DNA from 3 places in the Cupriavidus oxalaticus genome. Region 2 is predicted to be linked to each of the others. Evidence: predicted binding sites of a transcription regulator. Region 2 holds the regulator's gene; each other region holds the start of a gene.
The links. Region 2 encodes LexA, which represses DNA repair genes until DNA is damaged. Its sites were predicted from a motif close to ACTGTATNNNNATACAGT; they were not measured.
Positions count from the first base shown of each region.

Region 1: the regulator LexA is predicted to act here: its motif matches at 4,280-4,297, upstream of JTE92_RS13515 (ATP-dependent helicase).
Region 3: the regulator LexA is predicted to act here: its motif matches at 5,109-5,126, upstream of recA (recombinase RecA).

Region 1 is NZ_CP069812.1:255,105-265,401, forward strand. It holds gene JTE92_RS13500 (D-alanyl-D-alanine carboxypeptidase family protein) at 1-323, shown strand, start outside; gene JTE92_RS13505 (HP0495 family protein) at 373-681, shown strand; gene JTE92_RS13510 (class I SAM-dependent rRNA methyltransferase) at 902-2,098, shown strand; gene JTE92_RS13515 (ATP-dependent helicase) at 2,117-4,228, opposite strand; gene JTE92_RS13520 (TlpA disulfide reductase family protein) at 4,405-4,938, opposite strand; gene JTE92_RS13525 (SoxW family protein) at 5,058-5,573, opposite strand; gene JTE92_RS13530 (hypothetical protein) at 5,714-6,322, shown strand; gene JTE92_RS13535 (LysE family transporter) at 6,426-7,067, shown strand; gene JTE92_RS13540 (hypothetical protein) at 7,140-7,310, shown strand; gene nagA (N-acetylglucosamine-6-phosphate deacetylase) at 7,692-8,825, shown strand; gene zwf (glucose-6-phosphate dehydrogenase) at 8,898-10,297, shown strand, end outside.
Region 2 is NZ_CP069812.1:2,276,278-2,286,574, reverse strand. It holds gene JTE92_RS22975 (sterol desaturase family protein) at 1-496, opposite strand, end outside; gene JTE92_RS22970 (methyl-accepting chemotaxis protein) at 735-2,303, shown strand; gene JTE92_RS22965 (enoyl-CoA hydratase/isomerase family protein) at 2,399-3,487, shown strand; gene JTE92_RS22960 (NADPH-dependent FMN reductase) at 3,648-4,211, shown strand; gene dusA (tRNA dihydrouridine(20/20a) synthase DusA) at 4,481-5,458, shown strand; gene JTE92_RS22950 (hypothetical protein) at 6,253-6,531, shown strand; tRNA gene JTE92_RS22945 (tRNA-His) at 6,633-6,708, shown strand; gene JTE92_RS22940 (hypothetical protein) at 6,811-7,161, shown strand; gene JTE92_RS22935 (hypothetical protein) at 7,198-7,368, opposite strand; gene lexA (transcriptional repressor LexA) at 7,482-8,138, opposite strand; gene JTE92_RS22925 (asparaginase) at 8,421-9,413, shown strand; gene rpsF (30S ribosomal protein S6) at 9,526-9,900, shown strand; gene priB (primosomal replication protein N) at 9,978-10,277, shown strand; gene rpsR (30S ribosomal protein S18) at 10,281-10,297, shown strand, end outside.
Region 3 is NZ_CP069812.1:525,211-535,507, forward strand. It holds gene JTE92_RS14770 (GntR family transcriptional regulator) at 1-98, shown strand, start outside; tRNA gene JTE92_RS14775 (tRNA-Met) at 209-285, opposite strand; gene JTE92_RS14780 (MFS transporter) at 427-2,124, opposite strand; gene JTE92_RS14785 (DUF4212 domain-containing protein) at 2,378-2,707, opposite strand; gene JTE92_RS14790 (sensor histidine kinase) at 2,704-4,257, opposite strand; gene JTE92_RS14795 (response regulator transcription factor) at 4,352-5,041, opposite strand; gene recA (recombinase RecA) at 5,282-6,337, shown strand; gene recX (recombination regulator RecX) at 6,433-6,900, shown strand; gene JTE92_RS14810 (DUF2889 domain-containing protein) at 7,117-7,824, shown strand; gene sucC (ADP-forming succinate--CoA ligase subunit beta) at 7,916-9,082, shown strand; gene sucD (succinate--CoA ligase subunit alpha) at 9,180-10,061, shown strand.

The DNA of each region.
Region 1 (10,297 bases), 1.9 Mb from region 2:
CGCTGCGCCTGTACGACAAGGGCCAGGTGCTGGCCACGCCGGAGATCTACAAGGGCAAGAGCGGCACGGTCAAGATCGGCGTGCAGCACGAGACCTTCGTCACCGTGCCCAAGGGCACCGGCGGCCGCCTGAAGCCGGTGCTGGAGCGCCAGGAACTGATGATCGCCCCGATCGCGGCGGGCCAGCAGGTGGGCATGGTCAAGCTGATGGACGGCGCCACCAAGGTGGCCGAGTTCCCCGTGGTGGCACTGGAAGAAGTGCCCGAGGCCGGCTTCTTCGGCCGCCTGTGGGACACCATCCGCCTGTGGTTCAAGCGCAAGTGATTGGCACGCGCGGCCTGGAGATTTGCCGGGCCGCGCCGGAGAAAACGACATGACTTCCGACAACCAGAGCAGCGGCAACAAGCCCGGCGATATCCCGCCGGAGCAGTCGCTGATCGAATACCCGAGCCATTTCCCGATCAAGGTGATGGGCTCGATGCAGGACGGCTTTGCCGAGGCCATCGTCACGCTGGTGCAGGAGTTCGATCCGGACTTCCATGCGGGCAAGATGGAGATGCGGCCTTCGAGCAAGGGCAACTACCTGGGCCTGACCGTGACGGTGTGGGTGACCAGCCGCGAGCAGCTGGATGATTTGTATCGGGCGCTGACTTCGCATCCGATGGTGAAGGTGGTGCTGTAAGGCATCTTGCATGACTAGCGCTCCCGCTTTGTTTGCTCCCCTCTCCCGCTAGCGGGAGAGGGGCCGGGGGTGAGGGCAGGCGCTGGCATACCGACGCCCGTCACTTCGTTCGACACTCCCGCCCTCACCCCCAACCCCTCTCCCGCTCGCGGGAGAGGGGAGCCGCTCCCGCAACGTATGAAGCGCGTCGGGCGCGGCATAGCTTCTTCCCCATACCAACATGAACACCATCACCCTGAAACCCGGCAAGGAAAAACCCCTGCTGCGCCGCCATCCGTGGATCTACGCGACCGGCATCGCCACCACCGAAGGCCGCTGCGAGCCGGGCTCGACCGTGACCGTGCGCGCCGCCGACGGCCGCTTCCTGGCCAAGGCTGCCTACAGCCCCGAATCGCAGATCCGCGCGCGTGTGTGGACCTTCGACGAGAACGAGCCGGTCGACCACGCGCTGTTCAAGCGCCGCGTGGCCGCGGCCATCGCGTACCGGCGCCAGTGGGTGAAGGACAGCGACGCCGTGCGCCTGATCTTCGGCGAATCGGACCGGCTGCCGGGGCTGATCGTCGACTACTACGGCAGTGGGGAAACGGGCCAGCTGGTGTGCCAGTTCAATGCGGCGGGCGTGGAGCACTGGAAGACCGCGATCGTGCAGGCGCTGGTCAAGGAGACCGGCTGCCCCAACGTCTATGAACGCTCCGACGCCGCCGTGCGCCAGCGCGAAGGGCTGGAACTGGTGACCGGCGTGCTGGCCGGCGCGGAGCCCGATCCGGCGCTGTCGGTGACCGAGCATGGCGTGCGTTATTACGTCGACGTGCGCAATGGCCACAAGACCGGCTTCTACGTCGACCAGCGCGACAACCGCAAGCTGGTGGGCGACCTGGCCGAAGGGCGCGAGGTGCTGAACTGCTTCTGCTATACCGGCGGTTTCTCGCTGGCCGCGCTGCGCGGCGGGGCGAAGGCGGTGACGTCGATCGATTCGTCGGGCGAGGCGCTGAAGATCGCCGCGGGCAACGTGACGCTCAACGGCTTCGATCCGGAGCGCGCGGCCTGGCTCGACGCCGACGTGTTCAAGACGCTGCGCGAATTCCGCGCCCAGGGGCGCCAGTTCGACCTGATCGTGCTGGACCCGCCCAAGTTCGCGCCGTCGGCGCAGCATATCGATCGTGCCGCGCGTGCGTACAAGGAGATCAACCTGGTCGGCACGCAGCTGCTGCGGCCCGGCGGGTTGCTGTTCACGTACTCGTGCTCGGGCGCGATCAGCATGGAGCTGTTCCAGAAGATCGTGGCGGGCGCGGTGACCGATGCGCGGGCGGATGCGCGCATCCTGCGCAGGCTCTCGGCCGGCACCGATCACCCGATGCTGGCGGCGTTTCCGGAAGGGGAGTACCTGAAGGGATTGCTGCTGGAGAAGGTGGCGTAAGTTCGCGCGTGGCGCGACTCAGCGCCACATATTGCGCATCCGGCTGGCCAGGTCCACCGGCGCCAGCGCCGGCTTGGCCTTCCCTTCGCCCGGCATCGGCGGCGGCGGCCATGCCCGGCTGTAGAAATTCGGCATCACGCGATTCGGGATGAACCGCGTGCGCGACGCATACACATGCCGGTCGCCGAAACCCACCTGCTGGTGCACATAGAACCGCTGCGGCACGATGACGTCCAGATGGTCCTTCGCCCGCGTCATCGCCACATACAGCAGCCGCCGCTCTTCCTCGATCTCTTCGGTCGTGCCCGTCGCCAGGTCGCTAGGCATGCAGCCATCGACGGCATTGAGCACATACACCGCCTTCCACTCCTGCCCCTTGGCCGAGTGGATGGTCGACAGGATCAGGTAGTCCTCGTCGCGCGAGGGCACGCCGGATTCATCGCTCGATGCACTGGGCGGATCCAGCGTCAGCTCGGTCAGGAAGCGCTCGCGCGCGCCATAGGTGGCGGCGATGCGCTCCAGCTGCTGCAGGTCGGCCTGGCGCGCGGCGGCGTCATCGTGCAGGCGTTCGAGGTGCGGCGTGTACCAGGCCAGCACCTGCTCGAACTCCGACGGCCACGGCGAGGCCGGCGCCATCAGCGCGCGCGCCAGCGTCAGCAGGTCGGCCCAGGCGGGCGCGGCGGCCGGCGGCGGCTCGAATTCCTGCAGCGAGAACAGCGGCTCGGTGGCCAGCGCCAGCGCATCGAGCACGCGCGCCGCGGTCTTGGGGCCGATGCCCGGCAGCAGCTGCAGCGTGCGGAAGCCCGCCATGCGGTCGCGCGGGTTTTCCAGCCAGCGCACCACGGCCAGCACGTCCTTCACGTGGGTCGATTCCAGGAACTTGAGCCCGCCGAACTTTACGAACGGGATATTGCGGCGCGCCAGCTCGATTTCCACCTGCGCGCTGTGGTCGGCGGCACGGAACAGCACCGCCTGCGCCATCAGCGCCAGGCCGGCCTCGCGCCGCGCCAGCACCTGCTCGACCACGTAGCGCGCCTGGTCGGCCTCGTCGTTGACGACGATGATGCCGGGTTTCTCCGCCGACAGCCGCTCGGACCAGAGATCCTTGGTATAGCGCTCGGCCGCCAGTCCGATCACGGCGTTGGCGGCCTGCAGGATCGGCTGCGTCGAACGGTAGTTCTGCGACAGCGTCACCTGCTGCGCGGGCGGCGTGAACTGCTGCGGAAAATCGAGGATATTGCGCACGGTCGCGCCGCGGAACGCGTAGATCGACTGCGCATCGTCGCCGACCACGGTCAGGCCGCGGCCGTCGGGCCGCATGGCCAGCAGGATCGACGCCTGCAGCGCGTTGGTGTCCTGGTATTCGTCGACCAGGACATGGTCGAAGCGCGCCCCGATGTCCTGCGCGATGGCCGGCTCGGCCATGGCCTGCGCCCAGTACAGCAGCAGGTCGTCGTAATCGAGCACGTGCTGCTTCTGCTTGGCCTCGACATAGCCGGCAAACAGCGTGCGCAGCGCATCGGCCCACATGGCGTAGCGCGGGAACTGCTGCTTGAGCACGTCCTCCAGCGGCGCCTGCGTGTTGACCACGCGCGAGTAGATCGACAGGCAGGTCTCTTTCTTGGGAAAGCGGCTGGCGGTCTCGGACAAGCCCAGGTCGTGGCGCACCACGTGCATCAGGTCGGCCGCATCGCCGCGGTCGCTGATGGTGAAGGCGGGCGCCAGGCCCAGCGTCTCGGCGTACTCGCGCAGCAGGCGCGCGCCGATGGCGTGGAAGGTGCCCGACCATTGCAGCGCGGCGCGGCCCGCGCCGGTCTGCGTGCCCAGCGCCTGGTCGACGATGCGCTCGACGCGCCGGCCCATCTCGGCGGCGGCGCGGCGCGAGAAGGTCAGCAGCAGGATGCGGCGTGGATCGGCGCCGCCCAGCACCAGGTGCGCGACCCGGTGCGCCAGCGTGTTGGTCTTGCCCGAGCCCGCGCCGGCGATGATCAGCAGCGGCCCGTCGCTGCCGTGCTCGACCGCGGCGCGCTGCTCCGGGTTGAGTCTGGACAGGTAGGCGGGACCCGGGTCGGCCGCATCGGGGGCAAGGGCGGATTCGGGATCCGCGGCGGGGGCAAGGTCCAGTGACACAGGCAGGCAGGAGGCAGGGGAAAAAGCGGGCAGGGCAAAAAGCTGGCGCCAACTGTATATCCATACAGCCTCGCAGTGCAAGCCCGCCGTGCAAGCCGCTTCGCACGGGATCGGGCACGAACCAACAAAAAAGGTGCTCGATGAGCACCTTTTGCTGGATGTTGCGGGCGACAGCGTTACGCGGACTTTGCCAGCGCCCCGTCCAGCAGCTTGTGCAGCGCATCCCACTCCGGCTCGCCCACATAGCGCTTGAGGATGCGGCCGTCCTTGTCGACCACGAAGGTGGTCGGCGTCAGCTGCACATTGCCGAAGGCCTTGGCAGCGGAGCCGTCCGAATCCATCGCGACCTTGAACGGCAGCCCGCGCGTCTTGGCGTAGTTCATCACGTACATCGGCGGGTCATAGTTCATCGCCACGGCCACGAACTCCAGCCCCTTGCCCTTGAACTGCTCGTAGGTCTTGACCATGTCGGGCATTTCCTTGATGCAGGTGGCGCAGCTGGTGGCCCAGAAATTGACCAGGTAGACCTTGCCCTTCAGGTCGGCGGTGCTGAGCTTTTCCCCCGACAGCAGCGTGAACGTGGCAGCCGGTGCGGCATTGGCCGGCGCCAGCGCGCGGTAGCCGAACCAGCCCAGCAGCGCCAGCACGACGACGGCGGCGACGATGGGCCAGGGCTTGCGGGAGGGCTTGGCGGAAGCGGAAGTGGTCATGGAAGGCGGGGAAAGCGAATTCTCTTCGGGCAACGATACATTCTAATGCCGCTGGCGCCTTGGCGTTGCGCGGGGTTTGGCTGCGGCAATCTGTCGCAATGCCGGGGTTGGCGCGCGCTTCAGCGCCGGGTGGCGATGGCGGCGCGTGCCTGGTCCAGCGCCTGCTCCAGGTAGGCGCCGTAGAAATCGGGCTGCATGCCGCGTAGCGGGCTGGCGGCGGCGCGGCCCTGGCGATCGAGGAACAGTACCGTTGGCGCCACCCGCACTTGGTGCGCCCGCGCCCAATCGCGCGCGGTGGTCACGCTGCCGTCGGCATCGCGCAGCGGCGTGGCGGCGGTCAGGTCCAGTTCGCGCACCGCGATCTCGCCGGCGGCAGCCTGCGGGCCGAGGTAATTGCGGCGCACCGCGTCGCAATAGCCGCATCCGGGCATCGACACCAGCACTACCAGCGGCTCGCCGCGCCGCGCGGCCTCCGCGCCGTGCGCGGCCAGGTCGGTGGCGGCAGGCAGGTGCGCCGTGCCCGCGGCCAGCGCCGTGCCGGCGGCCGTTGCCAGCAGCGCGCAGGCGGCCAGGCGGAACAGGGCGGTCCGGGCTGGTACTGTGACGGTGGGGCGAGGCAGGGCGGGAGCAGGCATGCGGTCGGCAAAAAACTGTCAGGCGGCGCACCATGCACCGGGGCGCCGCTTCCGCGATAATACCGGTTTCCGCCAGCAGGCGACGGCGGCCGCCAGAGCCGCTGCATGGCCTGCGCGCGCTGTCTCCCACACGCTTGCCCATGCGTCCTTTTTCGCCCCCGTCGAGCCTCGCCACTTTGGCCCGCAATCCCATGTTGCGCCGCGCCGCCGCATGCCTGGCGCTGGCCCTCTGCGCCTGTTCACCCCGCTATGACTGGCGCACGATCCAGTCCGGGGAGGGGGGCTACGCCGCGCTCTATCCCGGCAAGCCCAGCAGCGCCGCCCGCGATGTCACCATCGCCGGCCGCAAGCTGCCGATGACGATGGAGGCGGCGCGCGTCGACGACACGCTGTTCGCCGTGGGCGTGGTCACGCTGCCCGCCGACGATGAAGCGCTGCGGCGCGAGGCGCTGGCGGCGATGCAGGCGGGCCTGCTGGCCAATCTGGGCACGGCGTCGGGCGAGCCGCCGCGTACGCGCCCGGTCACGATCACGACCGCCGACAGGCCGGGGCGGCCGCTCGCCGGCGTGGAAGTGCAGGCCAGCGGCGTGTCGCCGCAGGACCAGTCGCCGCGGCGGCTGACCGCGCGGCTGGTGGCGGTGGGCGCGCGTGCCTACCAGGCGGTGGTGCTGGAGTCGGGCGACGCCGCGCGCGACCAGCGCCAGGCCGAGCAGGTGGAGCAGTTCCTCGGCGGCTTCCATCCGTTCTGAGGTCCCGAAGTCCCGAGGTCCCGAAGGGCGCCGCAGGAAAACAGGGTTAGTGCCATGGCCGCGTCGGTGCGGCGGCGGCAGTTGTCGTCAAAGGAGAATCGAAATGCGTTGGGAAGTGTGGCTGGCTTATTTCGCCGCGTGCTGGGTGATCGCGGTGTCGCCGGGATCGGGGGCGGTGCTGTCGATGAGCCACGGCCTGTCGTATGGCCTGCGCAAGACCACCACCACGATCTTTGGCCTGCAGACCGGGTTGGTAATCGTGCTGCTGGTGGCCGGCGGCGGGCTGGGCGCGCTGCTGCTGGCCTCGGAGCAGGCCTTCATGGTGGTGAAGACCGTGGGCGCGCTGTATCTGATTTACCTGGGCTTGCAGCAGTGGCGCGCGAAGGTGCAAAGCAGCGAAGGCGCCAGCGAGGGTCCCGCACGCGTGGCCGTGATGAGCCCACGCCGCCGCTTCGCCACCGGGCTGCTGACCAATGTGACCAACCCCAAGGGCATCATCTTCATGGTCGCGGTGTTGCCGCAGTTCATCGACCCCAACCACCCGCTCGCGCCGCAACTGGCGATCCTGGCGCTGACCATGTGCTGCGTCGACCTGGTGGTGATGCATGGCTATGCGCTGCTGGCCTCGCGCATGCAGGGCCTGTTCCGCAACGCCCGCGCGGTGCGCTGGCAGAACCGCTTCTTCGGCAGCGTGCTGATGGCGGTGGGCGCGGCGCTGTTTTTCGTGCGCCGGCAGCACGCCTGAGCCGCAATACTGGCGCGTGCGCGCCGGGTTTGCTTCAATGAGGGGGTGCCCCCGGCCACGGAGATCCCCCGTATGCCCGATTTGCCGAACCCCCGCGCCGGCGCGCGCGTGATGCCGCGCCATACCGTGCCCCCGGTGGAAGAACCGTCGCCGCCCGGCGTGCCGCCTGACTTGCCGCTGCCGCCGGAGGAAGATCCGGTCCCGCCGCCGGTCGAACCGCCCGTTGCCGCGCCTTGCCGCTGACGCGGCTGCTTCAGTTCGCAGAGGCCATTCAGGCAGTACCCGCCGGTCAGCTCGACCGGCTGGCCGCCGGCGTGCAGCCGGTGCGCTCGATATGCAGTGCAGCGGCGGCTCGCCCGCGGCGATATCCGGGCGCGCGGCCAGTTCTTGGCCGGCGATGATGGCGCGCAGCAACGGCTTGCCGATCCGTTCGAGGCAGCCGGGCCCGCCTGACGATGTCATCCCCCTCCTGCAATTGCCGCGCCACGGCTCCTGCGGCGTGGCGCGGCGGCGCTCGAAGACCATGCACGCTTGTCACACTCGGCGCAAAGTATGACCTGTCGAAGCGCACGTCGCTGTGCGGCGCGGCCGCTTCGGTTCGCCGGTGATGTGGAGAGGACTGCCATGAAAGGAAACATCCTGACGCCGGCCGGCTGGGTCTTCGGCGAGATCCACGCCGGCCCGGACGGGCGCATCGAGCGCATCGACGGCGTGCCCGCCACGCCGGACGGCAACGATGCCCCGTACGTGCTGCCCGGGTTTGTCGACCTGCTCAACCACGGCGGCGGCGGCAAGGACTTCATGGACGGCGAGGCGGCGGTACCGGCGATCCTGCGCGCGCATGCGCGCTTCGGCACCACCAGCCTGCTGGGCAGCACCATGACCGCGCCGCCGGAGGTGCTGCTGCCGGCACTGCAGGGGCTGGGGCGCGCCAGCCGCGCGCGGCCGCCCGGCGCGGCGCGCATGCTCGGGGTGCACCTGGAGGGGCCGTATATCAATCCCGGCAAGCTTGGCGCGCAGCCCGACGCGCCGGCAATCGCCACGCCGGGTCAGCTGGAGCAGTACCTGGACGCGGCGCCGATCCGCGTGGTCACGCTGGCGCCCGAGCTGCCTGGCCACCTCGACATCATCCGCACGCTGGCTGCACGCGGCGTGCGCGTGCAGTTGGGCCATACGCTGGGCACGTACGAGGACGGGGTCGCGGCGCTCGAAGCCGGCGCGTCCGGCTTTACCCACCTGTTCAACGCCATGACGCCGCTGCAGCACCGCGCGCCGGGCATGGTCGCGGCGGCGCTGGCGCATGCTGAATTCGCCGAGCTGATCCCGGACCTGCTGCATGTGCATCCCGGCGCCATCCGCGCGGCCTTGCGCGCGATCCCGCGGCTGTATGCGGTGACCGATGCCACCGCCGCGGCGGGCATGCCGGACGGCGTCTACCACCTCGGCAGCCAGACCGTCTACAAGTCGGACGGCAGCGTGCGGCTGGCCGATGGCACGCTGGCCGGCAGCGCGCTGACGATGGACCAGGCGCTGCGCAATTTCGTGGCGATCGGGCTCGACCTGGCGGATGCCGCGCGGCGCGTTTCGCTGTATCCGGCGCAGTACCTGGGCCTGACCGATCGCGGCGCGCTCGCCGCCGGCTGCTGGGCCGACGTCGTCGTGCTGGACCGCGCGCTGTCGGTGCGCAGCGTGTATGTCGAAGGCGAATGCTGTGTCGATCATGCTCAATACTTGCGCAAGGTGACCGAGACGCGCTGAACCATCGCTGAACCATTTCCTATTCCGCCATTCCGACATTCCGCCGATGTCCCGGCATGCAAGGAGCCCGCCATGCAATCCACCCGTTCCGCCTCGTCCTTCGGCAGCGCCGACCCGCGGCCGCTGGACCTCGTCATCTTCGGCGGCGCCGGCGACCTGTCGGCGCGCAAGCTGCTGCCTTCGCTGTACATGTGCCATCGCGACGGCAACCTGCCCGACGGCACCCGCATCATCGGCGTGGGCCGCCATCCGTGGAATGCCGAGGCTTTCGCCCGCTTCGCCGACGAGAGCGCGCAGGGCTTTGTCGATGCGCGCTATCTCGATCCGGCCAAGTGGCAGGCCTTCCTGCAGCGCCTCGACTACGTGCGGCTGGATGCGTCGCAGCCTGGCGACTATCCCGCGCTGGCGGCGCAGCTGCGCAACGACGCGCTGCGCATTTTCTACATGGCGATGCCGCCGGGGCTGTTCGCCGCGACCTGCGACAACCTCGCCGGCCACGGGCTGATCGCCGGCGACACGCGCCTGGTGCTGGAGAAGCCGCTGGGGGTCGACCTGGCCTCGGCGATTTCCATCGGCGAAGTGGTCCGCCGCCACTTCAGCGAAGACCGCACCTACCGCATCGACCATTACCTCGGCAAGGAAACGGTGCAGAACCTGATGGCGCTGCGCTTCGGCAACTCGATCTTCGAGCCGCTGTGGCGCACGCCGTTCGTGCGCAGCGTGCAGATCACGGTGGCCGAGACCGTGGGCGTGGGCACGCGCGGCGGCTTCTACGACGAAGCCGGCGCGATGCGCGACATGGTGCAGAACCACCTGCTGCAGCTGGTCAGCATCCTGGCGATGGAGCCGCCCGCGTCGCTGAACTCGGACGCGGTGCGCGACGAGAAGCTGAAGGTGCTGCGCTCGCTGCGGCCGATGTCGCCCGAGGACGTGCGCCGCAATACCGTGCGCGGCCAGTACACCGCTGGCGCGATCGCCGGCGAGCTGGTGCGCGGCTACCTGCAGGAAGACGGCATTCCGCCCGACAGTCAAACCGAGACCTTTGTCGCGATGCGCGCCGAGCTGGGGACCTGGCGCTGGAACCAGGTGCCGTTCTACCTGCGCACCGGCAAGCGCATGCAGGAGCGCGTGACCGAGGTGGTGATCCACTTCGCCGAGGTGCCGCATTCGATCTTCGACAGCGGCAGCACGCTGCAGCCCAACCGCATGGTGATCCGGCTGCAGCCGGAGGAATCGGTGCGGCTGACGCTGATGGTCAAGCAGCCGGGCGAGGGCATGAAGCTCAAGCCGCTGAGCCTGGCGCTGGACCTGGACTCGGCCTTCACCTCGCGGCGCGCCGAGGCCTATGAACGGCTGCTGCTCGACGTGATCCGAGGCCGGCTGGCGTTGTTCGTGCGGCACGACGAACTGCAGGCCGCATGGACCTGGGTCGACCCGATCCTGGAGGCATGGCGGCACCAGGACGAAGGGCC
Region 2 (10,297 bases):
GGTTCAGGCCGACGGCCAGGACCACCCAGTCCGGCGTAAAGCCGATATACGCCAGCGGAATCCAGAACAGCCACATCCCGGACAGCGGATACGTCAGGCTCTGCCGGAACGCCGTCGAGAAATTCATGCCTTCCGACGAATGATGCGTCACGTGCGACGCCCATAGCCAGCGCACGCGATGGCTGGCGCGGTGGAACCAGTAATAGAGGAAGTCCTGCAACAGCAGCAACAGCGCGAATGACCACGCCGTCTCCGGGACGGCACGCCATCCATGCTGGTAACACCAGCTGTACACCGTCCGGATCATCAGCCAGAGGAAGAACGCGTCCGAGGCCTGGTGCATCAGCGCGAGCGCGGCGTTGGAGGCGGTATCGCGCAGGCTGTACACCGACCGGTCGCGGCGTGCCCAGTACCAGGCCTCGCCGGCAATGGCCAGCAGGAAGACCGGCGCAAACGCCAGCAGCACGAGTCCGGGATCGAGCGATTCGGTGGTCATCCCGCAAGTGTGCACATTCCGTCCGGAATTGCTACGAGGAATTCCTCCAAATCTTCGCGATGAGGTTGGTGCGCTGCAGCCGGCACATCTTTGCATTCCTGCACTCGCGTGCAGTTGTGTCGCGCATAGGAAGGCAGCTAATCCGGGTCAAGGAAGCATCGTGCACGCCGTAGATGAGCAGGGCCTCGCCCCGTTTTCTTCGCGCTGTTTTCTTCGCGTTTCTACCCCCGGAGCTTCAATGTTCAAGAACACTACCATCGGAGCCAGATTGTGGTTCCTGACGATCGTTGCCAACTTGCTGCTTCTGATTGTTGCCGCCGTAGGTTGGCATGGCATGTCACGCAGCAACGATGCCACGCGCCAGATCTATTCGCAGCAATTGTCGGCAGCGGTGCATCTTGCCGAAGCGCGCTCGAACCAGCTGCTGGTGCGGGTATTGCTCGACCAGGCCACCCTTGTCACGGATCCCGCCGACGCCAAGGCCCGCGCCGCGACCGCCGAGGGCTTTGCGCGCGATTCCGAGAAAGCATGGAAGGCCTACCTTGCGCTGCCGCGCTCGGCTGAAGAAGACAGGATGGTCGATGATGTCACCGCGAGGCGCGATGCGCTGTTCAAGCAAGGCGTGGCGCCGATGATCGCCGCGTTGCACGCGGCCGATCGTGATGCAGTGATGAAGTACGTGCTCGAGGAAATCCCCAAACTCGACATCGCCTTCACCGCGGCCAATGCCGAACTCAACAAGCTGCAACTGGCCAGCGCGAAGGAGGTCTACGAAGCGTCGCAGCACCGCTATCGCAACCTGTTCACGATGTCGGTCATTGCACTGGTGCTCGGTCTCGCGTTCAGCACCGTGGTGGCGTGGCGCCTGCGTGGTTCGATCGTGCAGCCCCTCGATGTTGCGATCACGCGCTTCGACAGGATCGCCGGCGGGGACCTGAGTGCCCAGGCAGCGTCCGGCGGTGAGGTGCAGGCAGATGAGTCAGCGCGCAACGAAACCGCGCGCATGCTGGGCATGCTGGGCCGCATGCAACACAGCCTGGTGGCGATGGTGGGCGAAGTGCGCGGTGGTGCCGACGCGATTGCCTCGGCCAGCAAGCAGATCGCCAGCGGCAATGCCGACCTGTCGCAGCGCACCGAGCAGCAGGCCGCATCGCTGGAAGAAACCGCATCCAGCATGGAAGAGCTGACCAGCACCGTGCGCCAGAACGCCGACAGCGCGCGTGAGGCGCGCACGCTGGCCACGGACGCCAGTGCGCTGGCGGAGCGGGGCAGCGAGGCGGTGTCGCGCGTGGTCGATACCATGCGCTCGATCGACGGCAGTTCGAGCAAGATCGTGGACATCATCGACGTGATCGAGAGGATCGCGTTCCAGACCAATATCCTGGCGCTCAACGCTGCCGTCGAAGCGGCGCGCGCCGGCGAGCACGGCCGCGGCTTCGCGGTGGTGGCGGGCGATGTGCGCGACCTGGCCCAGCGCTGCGCCGGCGCGTCTAAGGAAATCCGCACGCTGATCGGCGCTTCGGTGGCGAACGTGCGCGAAGGGGCGGGGCTGGTCGACGATGCCGGCCGCGCCATGCAGGACATCGTCGACGCCGTGCGGCGCGTGAGCGGCATCATCGGCGATATCAGCGCGGCCTCGGACGAACAGTCGCACGGCATCGAGCAGGTCAACGTGGCGGTGTCGCAGATGGACAGCATGACCCAGCAGAACGCGGCGCTGGTCGAGCAGGCCGCTGCCGCCGCCGCTTCGCTGGAAGACCAGGCGCAGCGGCTGACCGCGCTGGTGGCGACGTTCAGGCTGGCCTGAACGATTGCCGCGGTGCATGCGCCGCAAGCTGCCCACGGGATATGTCCACCGGCGCGGCTGGCGTAGAATCACCCGTTGCATTGGAGGAGTAAGACATGACTGAATTCGTCACGACCGAAGTCCACGGTGGCATCGGATACCTGACGCTGAATCGTCCGCAGGCGCTCAACGCGCTGTCGCTGGACATGATCCGCGCCATGACCCAGGCGCTGCAGGCGTGGGCTTCGGCGCCCGAGGTGGTGGCGGTGGTGGTTGCCGGTGCCGGCGGCAAGGCATTCTGCGCCGGTGGCGATATCCGCTACTTCCACAAGGCGGCGCATGAAGGCGATCCGCTGCTCGACCAGTTCTTCGTCGAGGAATACGCGCTCAATTTCCTGATCCATCGCTACGCCAAGCCTTATATCGCGCTGATGGACGGCGTGGTGATGGGCGGCGGCATGGGCATTTCGCAAGGAGCCCGGCTGCGCCTGGTCACCGATCGCACCCGGATGGCCATGCCCGAAACCAATATCGGCCTGTTCCCCGATGTCGGCGGTGGCTGGTTCCTGGCACGCACGCCGGGCCATATCGGCGAATACCTGGGGCTGACCGGCACCGCGATCAGCGCGGCCGATGCACTGTACGCAGGCCTGGCCGATGCCTGGCTGCCGGGCAACCGGCTGGCCGAGCTGGTCGATTCGCTGCGCGCGCAGCAGTTTGCCAGCGGCGATGCCGTCCTTGCGCATATCGAAGGCTTCACCGCGCCGCACCGCGCTGACTGCCAGCCTGCGCAAAGCACGCTGGCGGGCCTGTCCGCACAGATCGACGCGCTGTTCGCCGGCAATACCGCGCAGGATATCCTGGCGGCCGTCAGCGATGCACCGGGCGACTGGGCTGCGCAGACCGCTGCCATGCTGCGCAGCCGCTCGCCGCTGATGCTGTGTGTGTCGCTGGAGCAGATCCGCCGCGCGCGCGGCATGTCGCTCGAGGATGAGCTGCGCATGGAACTGGACATGATGTACTACGTGTTCCGCAAGGGCGACGGCGTCGAGGGCATCCGCGCTTTGGCGATCGACAAGGACCACAAGCCGCGCTGGCAGCATGCCCGGCTGGATGAGGTTGGTCGCGAGACAGTCCAGTCGTTCTTCGACAGCCCGTGGCGTGCGGAAGACCATCCGCTCGCCGCGCTGGGCAAGGACGCTTGAGCAGCCCGTCGCCACTGCCGGGCGGCCGTGCGCGCCGCTCGCCTCACGGCAGGCCAGTCGCGACTCGGGTAGAGTAGTGGCTGGACCGGCGCGGGCAGCCATGCCAGCCATGGCGCCCGCGCCGTCCGCTTCAAGTGTCCACACAGACAAAGGAGCCGTGATGAGCAATCCTCGTGATGTCGTTGTACTGGTGGGAAGCCTGCGCAAGGAGTCGTATAACCGCAAGCTGGCCAAGGCGCTGATCGCGCAGGCGCCGGCGCAACTCAAGCTGGAGATCGTCGAGATCGGCGAACTGCAGCTCTACAACCAGGACCTGGACGACAAGCCGCCCCAGCCCTGGGCTGCATTCCGCGACCGCGTGCGCCGTGCCGATGCGGTGCTGTTCGTCACGCCTGAGTACAACCGCTCCGTCCCCGCGCCAATGAAGAACGCCATCGACGTGGGCTCGCGCCCCTATGGCAGCAGCGTCTGGGACGGCAAGCCCGGCGCCATCATCAGTGCCTCGCCGGGTGCCATCGGCGGATTTGGTGCCAACCACCACCTGCGTCAGTCGATGGTGTTCCTCAATGTCCCGCTGCTGCAAATGCCCGAAGCCTATATCGGCGGCGTCGACAAGCTGTTCGACGAGCAGGGCGGCATAGCGAACGAATCCACGCGGGGCTTTCTCGACAAGTTCCTGGCCGCGTTCGCCACGTGGATCGACAAGACCGCAGCCACGCGATAAGCCTGGGCGCGGGCGTCGAGGTTTTCGCCGTGCGGGCAGCATCTCCGGCGAAAGATCTGCCGGGGTGGTAAACTCATGCGCCTCCCGAAAAGCCGCGATACTGCTGCGGCTGAATTGTGTGCGACGCCCCCGGCGCACGGGAACCGCCTTCCCGGGCGCCGTTGATATCTGCAAGTAGCATGAGGATTGGTCACGCCGATCCGCTCCCCATGACCATTTTTCAAGGTAAACCTGCCGCGGCTAGTCCGCGCCGCGTATCCGTGGCGCCGATGATGGATTGGACTGACCGTCATTGCCGCACCTTCCACCGCCAGCTCAGTCGCCATACCTGGCTGTATACCGAGATGGTGACCACCGGCGCGCTGCTGCATGGTGACGTGCCGCGCCACCTGGATTTCGATGCGGCGGAGCAGCCTGTCGCGCTGCAGCTGGGCGGCAGCGAACCCGCAGACCTGGCCGCGGCGGCGAAGTTGGGCGAGCAATGGGGCTACAAGGAGATCAACCTGAATTGCGGCTGCCCGTCCGAGCGCGTGCAGCGCGGTGCCTTCGGCGCCTGCCTGATGGCGGAGCCCGAGCTGGTTGCCGATTGCGTGAAGGCGATGCGCGACGCGGTCAGCATCCCGGTGACGGTGAAGCATCGCATCGGCATCGATACCATCGAGCACTACGATTTCGTGCGGGACTTTGTCGGCAGGGTCGCGGAGGCGGGCTGCGACACATTTATCGTTCATGCGCGCAATGCCATCCTGAAAGGCCTGAGCCCAAAGGAAAACCGCGAGATTCCACCGCTGCGCTATGAAGTGGCATACCAGCTGAAACAGGAATTTCCGCAGCTCGAGATCCTGATCAATGGCGGCATCGTCACCTATGACGAGATGGCGCGGCATCTGCAGCACGTCGACGGCGTGATGATTGGCCGCGAGGCATATCACCAGCCCTATGTACTGGCTGAAATGGACGTGCGCTTCTATGGCGACGCCGAGGCAACAGTGCGATCGCGGCTGGATGTAGAGCTAGCGATGCAGGGTTATATCGGCGACATGGTCGAACGCGGCGGGTATATGGGCGCAGTCACTCGACATATGCTGGGGCTGTACCGCGGCGTTGCGGGAGGACGAGGCTGGCGCCGCGTGCTGTCCGATGCAAAACGCATGCATGCCGCGCGCACTCGCGCCGATGTGGATGCACTGTTTGCCGAGGCGCGTACACACCTGCGTCCCCTGGCGTCAGAGCCGCTGGCGGCATAGCACGATTCGCGCTGAACGCTGGGCATCGTCCCGCTATGGGCGCTTGAGTCCTTGCTCTAACACCGAATCGCCAATCTATGCATCGGTTCCCGAGGGTAGCGGGTGCGACACTTGCCATGTCGGATCGACTGGAAACCGGCGTCCGTAAAGGGTTTCAAAGGGATTCCCCTAATTCGCCGGGGCAGGGCACTTTTTTACACTGTGCCTGCCCTCGAATACAGGGCTTTCTTCAACTGATTATTCAGCCCGCTTCGGCGGGCTTTTTTTTCGTCGGCGCGTCCGGCGCTTTTCGTTTACCCGAATGGTGTAATTCCCGGATGACAGTTACATTGCAACGGCCTTCAGGGCATTTGAGATCGCTAAAGTTAAGAGTCCGCGCTGCGGACTCTTTTTTTGCCCTGTTGCGATCGCACCATTCGAGCCGATTTGACCGCACGGCATGGAAAAGAGTTCCATCGGTCACGCCTGGTGCGCGAAATCTATCGCGAAGTATGGCTGATGCCGACGTCCAGCGTTCCGTAGGCCGTAATCCCCGACTCCCGTCCATCGGCTCCGCCGCCCGCACAGCCCGCCAGGGCCGCGACCATTCCCAGCAGCGACAAGACTCCCGCCAGGCGTCCAAGCATTGTTCGCATGCTCCTTCCTTGCAATCTTCCAGAAGATGGTTGGGCCACGGCCAATGCGCCAGGTTCCGGCGAACCTCTGTCGCGCCCGCGTACCGCCCCCATCTCTGGCAACCTGGCCTGCGTGCTACGATTCTTCGCATCGCCACAGGCGAATGGACGGCAGCAAGCGTGGACAAAGCGAACGCAAACAACGAAGAGTCATTCGGCGAGGTGTTTGAGGACTTCAGGCTGGTCTGGGTCGCTGAACCACTACAGGATGGCAAATGGACGGCGCGCTACTGCTGGCACCACGGCACCTCGGAAGCGTCGGGCAGGGCGCTGCAGGAGGCCGTCCTCAACGGCAAGTCACGGCGGCTGCTGGGCCACTTCGACACCGAGGCGGAGACCATTGCCGCCATCAAGCAGGCAGTGTTGCTGGAGGCCAAGTGGCAGCCGCGCAAGGCGTGATGCAGGCCCCGAAAAAATTTGTGCGGAATACTAGCCATCTCGGAAAAGTGTTTGTATAATCTTGGTTTTCGTCGATCAGCGCTTCGCTGATGACCTCTACGGTGGCTGTAGCTCAGTTGGTAGAGTCCAGGATTGTGATTCCTGTCGTCGTGGGTTCGAGTCCCATCAGCCACCCCAAGTTGCCAAGCAAAACAGCGCCTTTACGGGCGCTGTTTTGCTTTCTGGATCTGATTCCAAAGGGTTCATATGTTCCTTCGAGCAGCGGTAGTGGGCGCTGGCGTGGCAGTGGCCGCGATGATGGCCGGGTGTGCCACTGGCACGTCGGAAAAAGACATTCGTGCGCGTCCCCCGATGCGCTTGTTCACGCCGGCAAAAATGGCTGACGTTGCCAAATGCCTGCGCAACAATCTCGGCGATGAGGCGACGGTCGTCAACCTGCCGGCACGGAACCAGACGGAAATCCGGATCGGGCAGCCAAACGGCAGCGGCGAGTTTGCCTATGCCTACCTGATTTCGCTGACGGCCAGGCCTGATGGCACGGCCGTCGAACTCCGCAAGACCAATACATGGTTCCCGCAGATGACGCCGGAAGAACTGGAAACGGAAACCAAGGCGTGCGCGCGTAGCTGATTCAGGGCAGGGCGCAGGTCAGAAAGTGGCGCCGCTTCAAACGGCCAGCTTGTTCGTGGTTTCCAGTTCAAGCATCCTGCAGATAGCGGCCATGCTGCCTACCATGGTCCGGCGCTGCGCGCCCTGATAAACGCGTACGCCCTTGCACTGGCGGAAGGGTACCGGCTTGACCGGGCGGCGGGCGGCGACGTCGTGGGTTTGCGGCATGGTTGCACCTCTTTTTTCAGGCAAAAGCGGGGTCAACACCCGGCAAGCCGGGCGGCGTCTGCAAAGCAATGGAGCGTGTGGGTCCGTGCAGGCGCAAGGCCTGCCGTGCCCGGCTAGAAGCCGGAGGATCGGATCAGGCCGACCGCGATGCCTTCCAGCGAAAACTCTTCGCGCCCGGGTTCAACGATGATGTTGGCGAAGTCCGGGTTTTCCGCGATCAGCTCGATATGACCGCCGCGGCGCTGCAGGCGCTTGACTGTGACATCGTCGCCGAGCCGTGCCACCACGATCTTGCCGTTGGGCGCTTCGCTGGCGCGGCGCACGGCGAGCAGGTCGCCGTCGAGAATGCCGGCGTCGCGCATGCTCAGGCCGCGTACGCGCAGCAGATAGTCGGGGCGTTCATCGAAGACCGAGGCATCGACCTGGTACTGGCGGTCGATATGCTCGGCGGCAAGGATGGGGCTGCCGGCGGCAACGCGCCCCACCAGCGGCAGCGTCAGCTGCAATACGCCAGGGACAGGCAGCGAGAACTGGTCCGGCATTTCCGAATCGCTGCGCGAAACCTTCAGGCGGATGCCGCGCGAGGCGCCCGGCGTCAGCTCGATCACGCCCTTGCGGGCCAGCGCCCGCAGGTGTTCTTCCGCGGCATTTGGCGAGGAAAAGCCGAATTCGGCAGCAATTTCGGCGCGCGTGGGCGGGAAGCCGGTACGGCGGATCGTACTGCGGATCAGATCGAAAATCTGCTGCTGCCGGGGTGTCAGGGTCGCCATGGGATCGCCGTTCCGTGCGGGCGCGCTGGGCAGGGGTGGGAGCGGGTTGCCCACGAACGGGGCTGTCCGCAAATCCTGCATCCGGCGGGCCGGGCACTGTATGTTTAAACAGTATGCTGTGATTTTATACAGTATCGGCGTCAGCGCAAGCAGAATTTTTGGCGGCGCGCGGTGACCGATAGGCCTCGGCGCACGCCATGCAGGCGGAGGTCCGCCATTACAATCGCGATTCGATGCGCCCTGCGCATGCGTTACCTTCCTGTTTCCTGCCCCCCAGCACCCATGAACCAATTGCCTCGCATCGTTGTATTGGCTACCGGCGGCACCATTGCCGGCGCTTCGGGCAACCCCGCCAGCAGCGCACACTACCAGGCGGCCACCGTGCCCGTCTCGTCGTTGCTGGCGGCGGTGCCGGCGCTGAAGTCGGTGGCGCGGATCGAAGCCGAGCAGGTGGCGCAGGTCGACAGCAAGGACATGACCTTCGCGCTGTGGGCCGCGCTGGCGGCGCGCGTCGAACACTGGTCTGCGCAGGCGGATGTGGCGGGCATCGTGATCACGCACGGCACCGACACGCTGGAAGAGACCGCGATGGCGCTGCACCTGACGCAGGCGTGTCCGGTTCCGGTGGTGATGACGGCAGCGATGCGACCGTCCACCTCGCTATCCGCCGACGGCCCGCTCAACCTGCTCGACGCGGTCCGGGTGGCGGCGCATCCGGATGCGTGCGGTAAGGGCGTGCTGGTGGTGCTGAACCAGCAGATCCACGCGGCGCGCGATGTCGCCAAGGCGCATACGTCGGCGGTGGATGCCTTCGTGTCCCAATGCGGGCCGCTCGGGATGGTGCAGGATGACTACGTGCGCTTCGCCCGCACGCCCCGGCAGGCATGGGCGATCGGGCCGATGCCACGCGCATGGCCGGTGGTTGAGATCGTCGCAAGCTACGCGCAACCGGGCCGGATCGCCGTCGACGCGCTGGTGCAGGCCGGCGTGGCGGGCCTGGTGGTGGCCGCGGCCGGCAATGGTTCGATACATGAAGTCCTGGCGGAAGCCCTGGTGGATGCCGCCATCGCCGGCGTGGCAGTGGTGCGCAGTTCACGCACCGGGGCAGGCCATGTGGCGATTCCGGCGCACCCCAGCCCGTCCGATGGCGTTTTTGTCTCTGCCGCGGACCTGAACCCATACAAGGCGAGGGTGCTGCTGGCACTGGCGCTTGCGGCGGATCCTGCGCTGGCGCGGGACCCCTTGCGCCTGCAGGCAGCGTTTGCCCAAGCCTGAGGCAGGCTTGCTGCTTGCACGGCGGACCGGCGCCGGGCTATAATTTACGGCTATTCAACCTTGCCACACCGGACTCGTGACGCCCGGGTGGCTAATCCCAAAAGGAGCGTCAATGCGTCATTACGAAATCGTCTTCATCGTCCACCCGGACCAGAGCGAACAAGTGCCGGCCATGATCGAGCGCTACAAGCAGCTCGTGACCTCGCAGAACGGCAACGTTCACCGCGTGGAAGACTGGGGCCGTCGCCAGATGGCCTACATGATCCAGAAGCTGGCCAAGGCTCACTACGTTTGCCTGAACATCGAATGCGGCAAGGACACCCTGGCTGAACTGGAACACGCGTTCAAGTTCAACGACGCCGTCCTGCGCCACCTGATCGTGCAGACCAAGAAGGCCGAGACCGCTCCTTCGCCGATGATGAAGGAAGTGCAGCGCGAAGAAGCCCGCAAGGCTGCGCAAACGACCACCGAAGGCCAGCCCGCCTGAGTGCGGACTGCGGTGCGAGCCACGGCTGACAGCGTCGGCCAGGGCGGCACCGATGGCAAACAGCAAGAGGCCCCGCGTTGAACCAGCTTCGGCTTGCCGCCACGTTGGCGGAACGCGACGCCCTGCGCTATACCCCGGCCGGGGTGCCCGTCGTGAACTGCATCCTGCAGTACAGCGGCGAGGCGGTCGAGGCGGAAACGCCGCGGCAGGTCGAGTTTGCCATCGCAGCGATGGGGATCGGGCCGGTTGGCCAGCGGCTTGAGCGGCTCCCGCTCGGCACGCTGCTCGACTGCGAAGGATTCCTCGCCCGCAAGCACCGCAACAGCAAGGCTCTCGTCTTTCACATCACCGGATGTAAAGCATTCGTAAAGGATTGAATCATGGCATTCGTCAAACG
Region 3 (10,297 bases), 1.8 Mb from region 2:
TCCTGCGCGTGGCCTCGTCCTACCACGACGAACGGATCGAGTACCGGGTGTCGCGGCTGGATACGAGCCGGCATGAGTTTCTGTTGACGCAGCCGTAGGGCGTGACGCTTCCGGCATCGAGAGGAGAGGTGCCGGAAGCGTGCCTGGCAGTCCAACGTCCAAAGCAAAAAGCCGCGTTCTCTTGCGAGAACGCGGCTTTTCAAATAGATGGTGGCGAATCAGGGACTCGAACCCCGGACCTGCGGATTATGATTCCGTCGCTCTAACCGACTGAGCTAATTCGCCAACGAAGACTGAGATTATACAGGGGCTTCCGGCACTGTCAACACCCTCGTGCGAAGATTTTTTCGGGGCACCGGTGCCCACGAAAAAACGGCAGGCCGGGTTGGCCTGCCGTTGTGGTCACGGTTACGTCCCGCCGACCGTTCAGTCGTGGGCGTAGATATCCACGTCCTTGGTTTCCCGCACGAACAGCGCACCGATCACGAAGGTGAGGGCCGCGATGATGATCGGGTACCACAGGCCATAGTAGATATTGCCGTTCTGGGCCACCAGCGCGAACGAGATGGTGGGCAGCAGGCCGCCGAACCAGCCGTTGCCGATATGGTAGGGCAGCGACATCGAGGTATAGCGGATGCGGGTCGGGAACAGCTCCACCAGCATGGCGGCGATCGGGCCATACACCATGGTGACGTAGATCACCAGGATGACCAGGATCACCAGCACCATGATCGTGTTCATCTGCGCCGGGTCGGCCTTGGCCGGATAGCCGGCAGCGGACATGGCACCGCTCACCTCCTTCTTGAACGCCGCGATCTGGGCCTTGCTGGCGTCGTCGAAGCTGTGGCCGTTGGCAAGCCTGGCGTCGAGGGACTTGATCTCCTTGTCGCCGATCCTGACCGTAGCCAGCGTGCCGGCCGGGGCTTCCACCACCTCGTAGCTGGCCGAGGACTGGGCCAGGGTGCGCTTGGCGATATCGCACGAGCTGCGGAAGTCGATCTCGCGGGCGATCGGGCTGCCCTGGAACGAGCACTGCTTCGGATCCGCGGTCACCACGATCTGGGCGCTCTGCTGGGCGCGCTCCAGCGCCGGGTTGGCGTAGTGGGTCAGCGCCTTGAACAGCGGGAAGTAGGTCAGCACGGCCAGCGCGCAGCCCGCCATGATGATCCACTTGCGGCCGATCTTGTCCGACAGCGCGCCGAAGAAGATGAAGAACGGCGTGCCGATCACCAGGGCACCGGCAATCAGCAGGTTGGCCGTCTTGGCATCGACCTTGAGCACCTGGGTCAGGAAGAACAGCGCGTAGAACTGGCCGGTATACCAGACCACGGCCTGGCCGGCGGTCAGGCCGAGCAGGGCCAGGATCACGATCTTCAGGTTGCGCCACTGGGCGAAGGATTCGGTTAGCGGGGCCTTGGAGGTCTTGCCTTCGGCCTTCATGCGCTGGAACGCCGGCGATTCATTCATCGACAGGCGGATGTACACCGAGACGCCGAGCAGCAGGATCGACAGCAGGAACGGAATGCGCCAGCCCCAGACTTCGAAGTTCGGGCCGGTCAGCTCGCGGCACAGCAGGATCACGATCAGCGACAGGAACAGGCCCAGCGTGGCCGTGGTCTGGATCCACGAGGTGTAGGAACCGCGCTTGCCGTGCGGCGCGTGCTCGGCCACGTAGGTGGCGGCACCGCCGTACTCGCCGCCGAGCGCCAGGCCCTGCAGCATGCGCAGCGCGATCAGGATGATCGGGGCAGCCCAGCCGATGGTGGCATAGCCCGGCAGCAGGCCGACGATGAACGTCGACACGCCCATGATCAGGATCGTTACCAGGAAGGTGTACTTGCGTCCGATCATGTCGCCCAGGCGGCCGAACACCAGCGCGCCGAACGGCCGCACGATAAAGCCGGCGGCAAAAGCGAGCAGCGCGAAGATGAAGGCCGAGGTCGGATCCAGCCCGGCGAAGAACTGCTTGGCGATGATCGCCGCCAGCGAGCCGTACAGGTAAAAGTCGTACCACTCGAACACCGTGCCGAGCGAAGAGGCAAGAATCACCTTGCGCTCCTCGCGTGTCATCGGTGTGTTTTGGGTACCCCCTCCGGGTACCGCAACGTTTTGCACGTTTGCCATTCTTGTCTCCTCCGTCTGGATGGGATCTCGGGCGAGGCGCGGCAACATCGCGGAAAACGGCCCGTGCCGCTGGCCGGGAGCCTGAGTTGCAGAGGATTGTGGGAGGCGAAACTTACTGCGTTCTGACAGATTTCGGCGCGCAAGTGCCAAAAATGTCGGGGTATACGCTAGCCGTTTTCAGGGCTGCGCATGGTGCGGTGCAGCCAGCTTCAGCGCCTGCATGGCATTGCGGAGCGGCTCCGCCGGCATATCGCTATGCAGCATCGGAGCCAGGCCCGCGCAAGGCACCCTGCGAAGGCAGGGGGGCGGGCGCGTCAGCCTTGTCGTGTGCTTCGTCGGCGCGGTTCATGCGCCAGGCGTACAGGGCGGCCATCAGCACGTAGACCACCAGCGCCCCCTGGGCACCCACCCAGAACGAGAACGGCCAGCCGAAGAAGTCAAAGCGCAGTTCGCGCGCAAACCAGGCCACCACGAAGGTAACCACGAACCAGACTGCCAGCAGCCCGGCGATCCAGCGCAGGTTGCGATGCCAGGCCCGGCGCTGACGGGCTTCGGCGAGGTCAGGGGCGGGCACGTCGCTCATGAGGTGGGAGTTTCGGTGGGGCGGCGCAGGGTCACGCGGAAATGCGCGCCGGCCAGGCGCGGCGATTGCTGATAGACGTGGTCGGAAATCTGCACGTCGCCGCCGTGTTGCTGCACGATCTCGCGCACGATGGCCAGGCCCAGCCCGCTGCCTTCGGTATTGGTGCCGAGCACGCGGTAGAAGCGCTCCATCACGCGTTCGCGGTCGGCCGGCGCAATGCCCGGGCCGGTGTCTTCCACGTCGAGGTAGGCAAACGGCTCGAAGGCATCGGCGCTGACGCGCACCGTCGCGTGCCCGCCGCGCGGCGTGTAGCGGATGGCATTGTCGAGCAGGTTGTTGAGCATCTCCGTCAGCATCAGCCGGTTGCCCAGCACCGTCACCGGGTGGTCGTCGGCTTCCAGCCCCAGGTCGATGTCGCGCGCCCAGGCTTGCGGCAGCCAGTCCTTGACCACCTCGCGCGCCAGCGCACCCAGGTCAAGCTCGCCCATGCCGCCGGCGCCGGCCAGGTTTTCCATGCGCGCCAGCGACAGCAGCTGCGTGACTAGGTGCGCGGTGCGCTCGGAGCTGCCCGCGATCTGCGCCAGCGAGCGCCGCAGTTCTTCCGGCGACTGCTCGCGCTGCGCCAGCTCGGCCTGCATGCGCAGCCCCGCCAGCGGGGTCTTCATCTGGTGCGCGGCATCGGCGATAAAGCGTTTCTGCGTCTGCACCGACTGGTCCAGCCGCGCCAGCAGGTCGTTGAACGATCCCACCAGCGGCGTGATCTCCTGCGGCGCGGCGCGTTCGTCGATGGGACTGGTGTCGCCGGGGTTGCGCGCGCGGATGCGCTGCTGGATCGCGGTCAGCGGCGCCAGTCCGCGCGAGAGCCCGAACCACACCAGCACCACCGCCAGCGGCAGGATCACGAACTGGGGCAGGATCACGCCCTTGATGATCTCGTTGGCCAGGCGCGCGCGCTTGTCGAGTGTTTCGGCCACCTGCACCAGTACCGGCTGGTTGCCGCTGACATTGCGCAGGTCGATGTAGGTATAGGCCACGCGCACGTCGTTGCCGGCGACGCGGTCGTCGCGCAGCGACACCAGGCCGGCGTGGCCCTGGTCTTCTTCCGACGGCAGCGGCAGGTCGTGGTCGCCGGCGATGTACTCGCCGCGCTTGCCGACCACCTGGTAATAGATATTGTCGGTCTCGTCCGCGCGCAGGATCTCGCGCGCCGACAGGGGCAATTGCAGCGTGACGCGGCCGTTGACCTCGCGCAGCTGCTGCGACAGCACGATGGCACTGGCTTCCAGCGCCCGGTCGAACGGGCCATTGGCGATCGACTTGGCGACCAGGTACGTTACCGCGATGCTCATCGGCCACAGCAGCAGCAGCGGCGCCAGCATCCAGTCGAGGATCTCGCCGAACAGCGAGCGCGGCGCGGGCGTGGCGGTGCTTTCCTCCAGGTGCGGCAGTGCGTCGGCCAGTTCCTGGTCGGCGGCGTCCGGCGGCGTGGCAGGGGAGGGCGGCGGCACGGCGCGGTGCGCGCGCCGCCAGGGCAGTTGCAGCAGGCTCATCTCGACGGTGGTCGCTCGGTTGCGGTCGTGCTCGCCTGCAAGGGTGAGGCTAAGGTGCGGGCCGCGTCAATGGGGCCACATAAACCGGGCCACGTCAGTGCTGCGCCGCCACGGCCGGCTGGAATTTTTCCAGGCAGTAGCCCAGGCCGCGGACCGTGGCGATGCGGATGCCGCCCACCTCGATCTTCTTGCGCAGGCGGTGCACGTAGACTTCGATCGCGTTGTTGCTGACTTCCTCGCCCCACTCGCACAGGTGGTCGACCAGCTGTTCCTTGGACACCAGCCGGCCGCAGCGCGTCAGCAGGATCTCCAGCAGTCCGATCTCGCGCGCCGACAGGTCCAGCATCTGCTCGTTCAGGTAGGCGATGCGGCCGACCTGGTCGAAGGCCAGCGGCCCGTGCCGCATCAGCGTGGCGCCGCCGCCGGCGCCGCGGCGCACCAGCGCGCGCACGCGGGCTTCCAGCTCGGACAGCGCGAAGGGCTTGGCCATGTAGTCGTCGGCGCCCAGGTCCAGGCCCTTGACGCGTTCGTCGACGCTGTCGGCCGCGGTCAGGATCAGCACCGGCAGCATCGCGCCGCGGGCGCGCAGGCGCTTGAGCACCTCCAGGCCGGACATGCGCGGCAGTCCCAGGTCCAGGATCAGCAGGTCGAAGGCCTGGGTAGAGAGGGCCGAGTCGGCGCCCAGCCCGTCGGCAACGTGGTCGACGGCATAACCCGAGTGACGTAGCGAGCGCGTCAGGCCATCGGCCAGCGTGTCGTCATCTTCGGCGATCAGAATACGCATGGTTGTCTCCACCTGGCCGGCATAGCCGGGCGCCTTGAGAATGGGCGCGATGGGGCTTGCCAAGCATACTGTTTTTTTATACAGTACCCGCACATTCCGCTGGGGCCGCCCGGGGATGCTTCCTGAGTGATGCTTCCTGATTGGCGGCCGCGCAGACAGCCGGGCCGGCGCTGGAGCCGGCAAAAGCCGGTGCCGCGCCACATGCGGCCTATTTATACACCATTTGATTCAAGGACGACCATGGACGACAAGAAGGCAGGTGCCGGCGTGAGCGCCGAGAAGCAGAAGGCGCTTGCCGCCGCGCTCTCCCAGATCGAGAAGCAGTTCGGCAAGGGCTCGATCATGCGCCTGGGCGACGGCGAGGTCGAAAAGGACATCCAGGTGGTCTCCACCGGTTCGCTCGGCCTGGACATCGCGCTTGGCGTCGGCGGCCTGCCGCGCGGCCGCGTGGTCGAGATCTATGGTCCGGAATCGTCGGGCAAGACCACGCTGACGCTGCAAGTCGTGGCCGAGATGCAGAAGCTGGGCGGCACCTGCGCCTTTATCGACGCCGAGCACGCGCTCGACGTCAGCTACGCCGGCAAGCTGGGCGTAAACGTCGGCGACCTGCTGATCTCGCAGCCGGACACCGGCGAGCAGGCACTGGAAATCACCGATGCGCTGGTGCGTTCGGGCTCCATCGACCTGATCGTGATCGACTCGGTGGCGGCGCTGGTGCCCAAGGCTGAAATCGAAGGCGAAATGGGCGACTCGCTGCCCGGCCTGCAGGCCCGCCTGATGAGCCAGGCGCTGCGCAAGCTGACCGGCACCATCAAGCGCACCAACTGCCTGGTGATCTTCATCAACCAGATCCGCATGAAGATCGGCGTGATGTTCGGCTCGCCGGAAACCACCACCGGCGGCAACGCGCTGAAGTTCTACGCCTCGGTGCGCCTGGATATCCGCCGCATCGGCTCGATCAAGAAGGGCGACGACGTCATCGGCAACGAGACCAAGGTCAAGGTGGTCAAGAACAAGGTCTCGCCGCCGTTCCGCGAAGCCTTCTTCGACATCCTGTACGGCCAGGGCATCTCCCGCCAGGGCGAGATCATCGACCTGGGCGTGGATGCCAAGATCGTCGAGAAGGCGGGCGCGTGGTACAGCTACAACGGCGACAAGATCGGCCAGGGCAAGGACAACGCGCGCGAGTACCTGCGCGAGAACCCGGACATCGCCGAAGAGATCGAGAACAAGGTGCGTGTGGCGCTGGGCGTGGCGCCGACCAACGTCGTGCCGGCCGAAGCGCTGGAAGGCTGAGCGCCAGCCAGCCACCGGAGCAGCCGGAGGGGCCGGGGCATCGCCGATGCGCCGGCCTTTTTGTTTAGGCCCACGGTGGAAACTTCACGATTTCAATGGCCACCCGTCCCCCCCTGTCCCTGAAAGCCCGCGCCGTCGGCTACCTGTCGCGCCGCGAGCACAGCCGGGCCGAACTGGCGCGCAAGCTCGCGCCCCATGCCGAATCGCCGGAGCAGCTCGAGCAGCTGCTCGATGCGCTCGAGCGCGAGAACTGGCTGTCCAACCAGCGCTTTGCCGACAGCCTGGTCCATCGCCGCGGCGCCCGCTATGGCGCGGCCAGGGTGATGCAGGAAGCCAAGACCCACAAGCTGGGCAGCGAACAGCTGGGCGAACTGCAGGAAAGACTGCGCGCCACCGAGACCGAGCGCGCCCGCGAGGTCTGGCGCAAGCGTTTCGGCGTGCCGCCGGAGACGCCGGAGGCGCGTGCCAGGCAGATCCGCTTCATGGTGGCGCGGGGGTTTTCACGCGCGGTGGTCAGCAAGATCATCCAGGGCGCCGACGAAGCGTACGGCGACGACGCCTGAGCGTAGGCGTGCGGTATCGTCCGCATTTTTCGGCACATTGCCTGCACTGGCATCAGGGTGCTTAGCGCGCGGTCGGCGCGCGGTCGCCCGACAATGCGGCGCGACAGTCGCCGCACAAGGATGTTCCCGGGCAAACCAGCGCGGCATGTTAAACTCCACGGGTTATTCGGTGCTCCGGCGCCGCCGTTCCCAAGCCCCCAGTATTCCAGCCTGGCCATGCCTCTGTCCCAGCCCGTCAACCGCTCCCTGCGCCACCGCCGTGCCATCACGGCCGAGGCGTACCAGAGAGAGGACGGCCTGTGGGATGTGGAGGTGCGCCTGACCGACACCAAGCCCCGCGACATCGAACTTGCCGGCGACCGTATCCGGCCGCAGGGCCAGCCCCTGCACGACCTGTGGCTGCGCGTCACGATCAACGAGGACATGACGGTGCTGGATGCCGAGGCCTGCTCCGACTGGGTGCCGTACCCGTCGCAGTGCGACACCATCGGCCCGGCCTACCGCAAGCTGATCGGGCTGAACCTGCGCAAGGGCTTCCGCAAGGCGGTGCGCGAGCGCCTGGCCGGCATCAACGGCTGTTCCCACCTGACCGAAGCCGCCGGCGTGCTGCCCAGCACCGCGATCCAGGCGTTTGCCGGCGAAGTCATCAGTATCCGCGACAACGGCGAGGACGATCCGAATCCGGAGCCGCCCTATCAGTTGCACGGCTGCCACGCGCTGCGTTTCGACGGCGAGGTGGTCCGTGAGTTTTACCCGCGCTGGTATGGTCACCAGCCGACGCCCAAGGCAAGGGCCGAGGCCGCACCTGCCGCCGCAACCGCGCCTCGGGCGCCCGCCGTGGCCAATGGCGACCGCGGTGGTCAAGCCAACGACGACGGCAACGACGCTGTCCCGGCCGACAGGCCAACCGGCACTTCCGGCTGATTCTCAGGATCGGCCACCCGGACGAGAGAGTTCGTCTCCTTTTTCAGATTTCTCCCTTCTACCTTTTACGCCTACCCGAAAGGAAACACGCATGAATATCCATGAGTATCAAGGCAAGGAAATCCTGCGCAAATACAATGTGCCGGTTCCGCGCGGCATCCCCGCGTTCTCGGTTGACGAGGCCCTGAAGGCCGCAGAACAGCTCGGCGGCCCGGTGTGGGTTGTCAAGGCGCAGATCCACGCGGGTGGCCGCGGCAAGGGCGGCGGCGTCAAGGTTGCCAAGAGCATGGACGAGGTCAAGCAATACGCCTCGAACATCCTGGGCATGCAGCTGGTCACGCACCAGACCGGTCCGGAAGGCAAGAAGGTCAATCGCCTGCTGATCGAAGAAGGCGCCGACATCAAGAAGGAACTGTACGTTTCGCTGGTGGTGGACCGCGTTTCGCAGAAGATCGCGCTGATGGCGTCGAGCGAAGGCGGCATGGACATCGAAGAAGTCGCTGCCCACACCCCGGAAAAGATCCACACCCTGATCATCGAGCCGTCGACCGGCCTGACCGACGCTGACGCCGACGACATCGCCCGCAAGATCGGCGTGCCCGACGCTTCGGTTGCCCAGGCTCGCCAGGCCCTGCAAGGCCTGTACAAGGCGTTCTACGACACCGACGCCTCGCTGGCCGAAATCAACCCGCTGATCCTGACCGGCGATGGCAAGGTCATCGCGCTGGACGCCAAGTTCAACTTCGACTCGAACGCGCTGTTCCGTCACCCGGAAATCGTCGCCTACCGCGACCTGGATGAAGAAGACGCCAACGAAATCGAAGCCTCGAAGTTCGACCTGGCCTACATCTCGCTGGACGGCAACATCGGCTGCCTGGTGAACGGCGCCGGCCTGGCCATGGCCACCATGGACACCATCAAGCTGTTCGGCGGCGAGCCGGCCAACTTCCTCGACGTGGGCGGTGGTGCCACCACCGAGAAGGTGACCGAAGCCTTCAAGCTGATGCTGAGCAACAAGAACGTGCAGGCCATCCTGGTCAACATCTTCGGCGGCATCATGCGTTGCGACGTGATCGCCGAAGGCGTGATCTCCGCTTCCAAGGCCGTGCACCTGACGGTGCCGCTGGTCGTGCGCATGAAGGGCACCAACGAAGACCTCGGCAAGCAGATGCTGGCCGACTCGGGCCTGCCCATCATCTCGGCCGACACGATGGAAGAAGCCGCCCAGAAGGTGGTGGCCGCTGCCGCTGGCAAGTAAGCCGTCGCACGAACGCAACCATACGCGAACGCGCGCGGTGCGCGGGGCTCACTGAGCCCTTGCGCGCGCCGCGCGTAGCCAAGCAAAGGATTACAGCATGTCGATTCTGATCAACAAAGACACCAAGGTCATCACCCAGGGCATCACCGGCAAGACCGGCCAGTTCCACACCCGTGGCTGCCGCGACTACGCCAATGGCAAGAACGCCTTCGTAGCAGGCGTGAACCCCAAGAAGGCCGGCGAAGACTTCGAAGGCATTCCCATCTACGCCAGCGTCAAGGACGCCAAGGCCCAGACCGGCGCCACCGTGTCGGTCATCTACGTGCCGCCCGCGGGCGCCGCCGCCGCGATCTGGGAAGCCGTTGACGCCGACCTGGACCTGGTGGTCTGCATCACCGAAGGCATCCCCGTGCGCGACATGATGGAAGTCAAGGACCGCATGCGCCGCGAGAACAAGAAGACCCTGCTGCTGGGACCGAACTGCCCGGGCCTGATCACGCCGGACGAAATCAAGATCGGCATCATGCCGGGCCACATCCACAAGAAGGGCCGCATCGGCGTGGTGTCGCGCTCGGGCACGCTGACGTACGAAGCCGTGGGCCAGCTGACCGCGCTGGGCCTGGGCCAGTCGTCGGCTGTCGGCATCGGTGGCGACCCCATCAACGGCCTGAAGCACATCGACGTGATGAAGATGTTCAACGACGATCCGGAAACGGACGCCGTGGTCATGATCGGTGAGATCGGCGGTCCGGACGAGGCCAACGCGGCCAACTGGATCAAGGACAACATGAAGAAGCCGGTGGTTGGCTTCATCGCTGGCGTGACCGCGCCTCCGGGCAAGCGCATGGGCCACGCCGGCGCGCTGATCTCGGGCGGTGCCGATACCGCCCAGGCCAAGCTGGAGATCATGGAAGCCTGCGGTATCAAGGTGACCAAGAACCCGTCGGAGATGGGCCGCCTGCTGAAGGCGATGCTGTAAGGTCTCTTGCCGTTCCCGCTGCCGCGGGAAGGCCGGACATGTGATGCCCCCGCCCTCCGGCGGGGGCATTGTCGTTTGGAGTGAGTGATTCTGACGCCATGAAACCCCTGAAGATTACAAAATTGAAATCTAATCGAAAGGTTCATCGGTTAAACAGTCATGTCTGCGCTTTCAGACATCCGAAATTCCGTCAGATGACGGGGCGCGCCGTCGCATAGAACCGCCACTACATAGAA